DNA from 2 places in the Saccharopolyspora sp. 6V genome. Region 2 is predicted to be linked to the other one. Evidence: predicted binding sites of a transcription regulator. Region 2 holds the regulator's gene; the other holds the start of a gene.
The links. The regulator HspR, encoded in region 2, represses chaperone genes until heat shock. The targets are predictions, from matches to a motif close to ANNTTGAGTNNNNNNNACTCAANNT.
Positions count from the first base shown of each region.

Region 1: a site for HspR is predicted at 1,858-1,882, ahead of clpB (ATP-dependent chaperone ClpB). Genes of this name have one in related genera too.

Region 1 is NZ_JAIUKB010000179.1:13,731-17,141, forward strand. It holds gene clpB (ATP-dependent chaperone ClpB) at 1-1,745, opposite strand, end outside; gene LCD35_RS27920 (sodium:alanine symporter family protein) at 2,047-3,411, shown strand, end outside.
Region 2 is NZ_JAIUKB010000116.1:5,909-9,319, forward strand. It holds gene LCD35_RS21795 (globin domain-containing protein) at 59-1,159, shown strand; gene LCD35_RS21800 (heat shock protein transcriptional repressor HspR) at 1,242-1,703, opposite strand; gene dnaJ (molecular chaperone DnaJ) at 1,706-2,914, opposite strand; gene grpE (nucleotide exchange factor GrpE) at 3,084-3,411, opposite strand, start outside.

The DNA.
Region 1 (3,411 bases), on a different contig from region 2:
ACGGCGCGCACCGCTTCGGCCTGGCCGACGACCCGGGTCTCCAGCTCGTCCTCCATCCGCAGCAGCTTCGCGGTCTCGCCTTCGAGCAGCCGTCCGGCGGGGATGCCGGTCCAGGAGCTGACCACGTCGGCGACGTCGTCGGGCGTGACCTCCTCCTGCAGCATGGCCTTCTGCTCGGTCTGCGCCTCGGTGGCGGTGGCGAGCTCCTTCTCCAGGGCGGGGATGCGGCCGTAGCGCAGTTCGGCGGCCTTGCCGAGGTCGCCGTCGCGTTCGGCGCGGTCGGATTCGCCGCGGAGCTGTTCGAGCTGCGTCTTGAGGTCGCGGACCTTGTCGATGGACTCCTTCTCGCCCTGCCAGCGCGCGGTGAGCTCGGAGAGCCGTTCGCGGCGGTCGGCGAGTTCGCCGCGCAGGGTGGCGAGCCGTTCGACGGAGGCGACGTCGGTCTCCTTGGCCAGCGCCATCTCCTCGATCTCCAGGCGGCGCACGGCGCGTTCCACCTCGTCGATCTCGACCGGCCGCGAGTCGATCTCCATGCGCAGCCGGGACGCGGCCTCGTCCACGAGGTCGATGGCCTTGTCCGGCAGGAACCGCGCGGTGATGTACCGGTCGGAGAGCGTGGCGGCGGCGACGAGCGCGCCGTCGGTGATCCGCACGCCGTGGTGCACCTCGTAGCGCTCCTTGAGCCCGCGCAGGATCGCGACGGTGTCCTGCGGGCTCGGTTCGCCGACCATGACCTGCTGGAAGCGGCGTTCCAGCGCGGCGTCGGTCTCGATGTGCTCGCGGTACTCGTCGAGGGTGGTGGCGCCGACCATGCGGAGCTCGCCGCGGGCCAGCATCGGCTTGATCATGTTGCCCGCGTCCATCGCCCCTTCGCCGGTGGCACCGGCGCCGACGATGGTGTGCAGCTCGTCGATGAACGTGACGACCTCGCCCGCGGAGTCGGTGATCTCCTTGAGCACGGCCTTGAGCCGCTCCTCGAACTCGCCGCGGTACTTGGCGCCGGCGATCATCGAGCCGAGGTCGAGGGCGACGACGCGCTTGCCGCGCAGCGATTCGGGTACGTCACCGGCGACGATGCGCTGGGCGAGGCCTTCGACGATGGCGGTCTTGCCGACGCCGGGTTCGCCGATGAGCACCGGGTTGTTCTTGGTGCGCCGGGACAGCACCTGCACCACGCGCCGGATCTCCGAGTCGCGGCCGATGACCGGGTCGAGCTCACCGCCGCGGGCGCGCGCGGTGAGGTCCTGGCCGTACTTCTCCAGGGCCTGGAAGGTGCCCTCCGGGTCGGGGCTGGAGACCCGGGCCGAGCCGCGCACCTTCGCGAAGGCGTCGCGGAGCGCCTCGGGGGTGGCGCCGTGCCTGCGGAGCAGGTCGGCGACCTGGCCGCCTTCGGCCGCGAGACCGACCAGCAGGTGCTCGGTGGAGACGTAGTCGTCGCCCATCTCGGTGGCCAGGTGCTGGGCGTGGGTCACGGCCTTGAGCGCGTCGCGGGACAGCTGCGGCGCGGACACGGTGGAGCCGGAGGCCGCGGGCTGCGCGTTGATCAGCGCTTCGACCTCGCGGCGCACGTCCGCGACGTCGGCCTCGACCGCGGTCAGCAGCGGCGCCGCGATGCCGTCGCCCTGCGCGAGCAGCGCGCCGAGCAGCCGGGCGGGGCCCACGTCGGGGTTGCCCGCCACCGTGGCGGCCTGGGCCGCCGAGGAGATCGCCTGTTGGGTCTTGGTCGTCGGGTTGAAAGCGTCCATTCCTCCACCTCGCCGGGGCGTCGCGCGCGAGCCTCCATGCTCGCGCAGAGCGCCCGCCGTGCAACACCGGCGGAGGCCCCGGCGCGGCGGGCGAAACGGAACCTCCGCATGAAAGTTGAGTCCGTTGCGCTCAACCATACACCCGTCGCGGCCGACTGGGCATCCCTTCGCCCGTCCACCCCGTTCCGCTCGCCCGTTCGACGGGCTGCCGATCACCACGAGTCGCAAAACGGGCGCGAATTCACCCACTGGCCACCGAAAAGCATTGAGTCCCAATTGTCGCCTTGGTCCACTACCCGCCATGCCCGACACATCCGGCCCGCCACCGGCGAGCCCGCTCCCGCACACCGAGGTGCTCGCCGCCGGGGACGGCGCGCTCTCCGCGGTCGAGAACACCATCAACACCGTCTTCGAGCCGATCTCCGACTGGTTCTCGAACCTCGTGTTCGGCGAACTCACGCTGTTCGGCGTCACGTTCCCCTGGATCGTGGCCTGGCTGGTGATCGCCGCCGCCACGTTCACCGTCGCGTTCGGCTTCATCCAGTTCCGCTCGCTGGGCCTGTCGCTGGCGCTGGTCCGCGGGAAGTACTCCCGCCCGGACGACCCCGGCGAGATCACCCACTTCCAAGCGCTCTCCTCCGCGGTCTCCGCGACGGTCGGCCTCGGCAACATCGCCGGTGTCGGGGTCGCCGTCACCGTCGGCGGCCCCGGCGCGACCTTCTGGATGATCGTGTGCGGCCTGCTGGGCATGTGCACCAAGTTCGTCGAATGCACCCTCGGCGTGCAGTACCGCGACATCCACGAGGACGGCACCGTCTCCGGCGGCCCCATGCAGTACCTGCGCAAGGGCATCGCCGAACGGTTCCCCGGCGGCTTCGGCGCCCGGCTCGGCAAGGTGCTGGCCGTGCTCGCCGCGATCATGATCCTGTTCTTCGGCATCGCCGGGGGCAACATGTTCCAGGCGAACCAGACCTTCGCCCAGCTGCGCAACGTCACCGGCGGCGAGCAGGGCTGGCTGGGCGGGGACGGCGCCGCGCTCGCCTTCGGGCTGGTGCTGGCCGCGCTGGTCGGCGCCGTCATCATCGGCGGCATCAAGTCCATCGGCGCCGCCACCAGCAAGCTGGTGCCGACGATGGCGATCATCTACGTGGTGGCCTGCCTGATCGTGATCGGCGTGAACATCACCTCGGTGCCCGCCGCCCTCGGCGAGATCGTGCGCGGCGCGTTCACCCCGGCCGCCGGGTTCGGCGGGGCGATCGGCGTGCTGATCATCGGGTTCCAGCGGGCCGCGTTCTCCAACGAGGCGGGGCTCGGCTCGGCGCCGATCGCGCACTCCGCGGTCAAGACCCGGCACCCGGTGAGCGAGGGCTTCGTCGCGCTGCTCGAACCCTTCGTGGACACCGTGATCATCTGCACCATGACGGCGCTGACCATCGTCATCGCCCGCACCGAGTTCTGGCTCGACGCGCAGCGGCAGGTGCTCGGCGGCGGGGAGACCCCGGACGGGGTCACCGTCACCTCCGAGGCGTTCGCGACCGTGCTGCCGTGGTTCCCGTACGTGCTGACGCTCGCGGTGGCCCTGTTCGCCATCTCCACGATCATCACCTGGGGCTACTACGGGCAGCGGGCGTGGCTGTTCCTGTTCGGCAAGTCCAAGGCGAAGGAG
Region 2 (3,411 bases):
CGCCGTACTGAGCCCGGGCCCCCGTCCGAACCGGCCGACACCGGAACGCGCGAGCCAGATGGTCCACCTGATCCGGGAGAGCTGGGCCGGCATCGACGCTCGTTCCGACGAAGTCGCCAGGTTCTTCTACGCCATGCTGTTCAGCATCGCGCCGAACACCCGCGAGCTGTTCTCCGCCAACATGGAGACCGTCCGCGACCGGCTGATGCGGGCGCTCGTGCACATCATCCAGATGATCGACCGGCCCGACGACCTGCTGCCGTTCCTGCACCAGCTCGGCCGGGACCACCGGAAGTTCGGCGTCGTCTCCCAGCACTACGAAGCCGTCGGCACCGCCCTGCTCGCCGCCATCAAGAAGCACTCCGGGCCCGCCTGGACCCAGGAGGTCGAACGCGCCTGGGCCGAGGCGTACACCGTGATGGCCACCGCCATGATCAGCGCGGCGAACGAGGACGACGGGCCCGCCTGGTACGACGGCGAAGTCATCGGCCACACCCGCCTCAACCGCGAACTCGCGGTGATCCGGGTCGAGACCGATCACCCGGTGCCCTACCACCCCGGCCAGTACGTCAGCGTCGAAGTCCCGCAGCGGCCGCGGCTGTGGCGGTACCTGAGCCCGGCCAACATGCCCGGCGAGGACGGCGTCCTCGAATTCCACGTCCGCGCCGTCGACGGCGGCTGGGTCAGCCGCGCGCTCGTCGGCCACGCCCAGCGCGGCGACCGGTGGCGGATCGGCTCACCGATGGGCCAGCTGCACGTGGACCGGGAGAACCCGCGGGACGTGCTGATGATCGCGGGTGGCACCGGGCTCGCCCCGATGCGCGCCATCGTGGAGGACCTCGCCCAGTACGGCGAGAACCCGCAGGTCCGGCTGTACTACGGGGGCCGCACCCGCGAAGACCTCTACGACCTGGCGAACCTGCAGCGGGTGGCGATGACCAACCCGTGGTTCACCGTCGTCCCGGTCCTGGAGCAGGACCCGAGCGCGACCGGCGCCGAGCAGGGATCGCTGGCCGACGCCGTCGCCCGCCACGACTGGTCGCAGCGGGAAGTGCTGATCAGCGGCTCCCCGGCGATGGTCCGCGCCACGGTGTCGAAGCTGCTGGTCACGGGAGTCCCGCTGGACCAGATCCACTACGACCCGTTCTCCTTGGACTGATCTCCGCGCGCCCGCGGCGGGTCGCGCAGAGGTCGCCGGGGTTCCGCCGTCCGAGCTCGTCGCGGCGGGGCCGGGCGGACGATCAGCGGCGGGAGTCCGGTTTCCAGACGACCAGGGCGGTCTCCTGGTGCACGGGCACGAGGTCCCGGCGGTAGGAGGCGTGCACCCGCGCCGCGGTCTGCTCGGCCGCGGCGTGCGCGGCGGTGAGCTCCTCCAGCAGGCCCTGCACCTTGTCGCGCAGGGCGTCCACCTCGTTCTCCAGCTCGATGATCCGCTTCACGCCGGCGAGGTTGACGCCTTCCTCCTGGGAGAGCCGCTGCACCTCGCGCAGCAGCGCGATGTCCCGCGCCGAGTAGCGCCGCCCGCCGGCCGGGGTGCGCCCCGGCGAGACCAGCCCGAGCCGGTCGTAGCTGCGCAGCGTCTGGGCGTGCAGCCCGGAGAGCTCCGCGGCCACCGAGATCACGAACATCGGCGTGTCCTCGTTGGCCCCCGGCGGGAATCCGATCGTGACGTTCAGCCGCGAGCTTCGTGGACCGTCACCCATGACTACCTCCCGAGCAGCTCGTCCCACTCCGCACGCGGATCGTGGTCCGCCGTGGCCTCCGCGTAGGACCGCAGCGCCTCCGCCGCCGCGTCGTCCAACTTGGACGGCACCGCGACCTGCAGCGTGACCAGCAGGTCACCGCTGCCACCCGCCTTCCGGCCGACGCCCTTGCCGCGCACCCGCAGCGTCCGGCCGCTCGCGGTGCCCGGCTGCACCTTCAGCGAGACCTTCCCGTCGAGCGTCGGCACGGTCAACGTAGTGCCCAGCGCCAGCTCGGGGAAGGTCACCGGACAGGTGACGGTGAGATCATCACCGGATCGTCCGAACACCCGGTGCGGGTTGACGTGGACGACCACGAACAGGTCACCCGCCGCCGCGCCGTTGCGCCCGGGTTCGCCCTGACCGGCCAGCCGGATCCGCTGTCCGTCGTTGACCCCGGACGGGATCCGCACGGTCAACGTGCGGGTGCGGGTCGCGACTCCTTCGCCCCGGCAGTCCGGGCACGGGTCGTCGATGATCTGCCCGCGGCCGCGGCAGTCCGGGCAGGGCTCGCTGAACGCGAACGCGCCCTGGTTCCGGGTCACCAGGCCCGCACCGGAGCAGGTGCTGCAGGTGCGCGCCCGGGTTCCCGGCTTCGAGCCGGACCCGTGGCAGGTCAGGCAGGTGGCCGGGCTGGACAGCCGCAGCGGCACGGTCGCGCCGCGGACCGCCTCGGCGAAGTCGATGCGGACCTCGGTCTCCACGTCGGAGCCGCGCTGCGGCCTGCTCGCGCCGGCGGTACCGCCGCGGCGACCGGCGCCACCGCCGCCGAACAACCCGCCGAACAGGGCGCCGAGCCCGCCGGCGCCACCGCCGCCGGGGCGCGGCCCGGCGCCACCGCCGAACAGGTCGCCCAGGTCGAACCCGCCCGCGCCACCGGTGCCCGCGCCGCCGCCGAAACCGCCGAAACCGCCCTGGCCACCGCCGAAACCGCTGCCGAACAGCCGGCGCGCCTCGTCGTACTGCTTGCGCTTCTCCGGGTCGGAGAGCACGCCGTAGGCCTCGGAGACCGCTTTGAACTTGGATTCGGCGGCGCTGTTGCCGGGGTTGGCGTCGGGGTGGTTCTCCCGCGCCAGCTTCCGGTACGCCTTCTTGATCTCGTCAGCGCTCGCGTCGGACGAGACGCCCAGCTCGCCGTAGAAGTCCTTGTCGAGCCATTCCCTGGCACTCACCGGGCGCCCCTCCTTCCGCTTCGCTGTCGCACTGCACCGGCCTCGGCCGGCATGGTCGTCGCCGTCGGCGCGAACCCGACCCCGCCCGGCCGCGATGGCCAGGCGAGGCCACGCGGGACGCGGCCTCCCGTATCGGTCGTGCCGCGTTCCGCCGAGCGGGGTCGTGATCTCACTGTGCCGTGTCCTCGCCGGTCTCGGCACCGCTCTCCGGTGGTGCCGCCGCTTCCGGCTCGTGATCGGTGACGGCGACCATGGCGGGCCGCAGCACCCGGTCGCCGAACCGGTAGCCACGCCGCATGACGGTCGTGACGGTCGGTCCGGACACCTCCGAGGAGGTCGTGTGCTGCACGGCCTCGTGCACCGACGGGTCGAACTCGTCGCCCTCGGCGCCGAAGGCCACCAGGCCCGCGTTGTTCAGCGAACCGACGAGCTTGTCGGCCACCGCCTTGAACGCGCCGGTGAGGTCACCGTGCGAATCGGCCCGCTCCAGGTCGTCG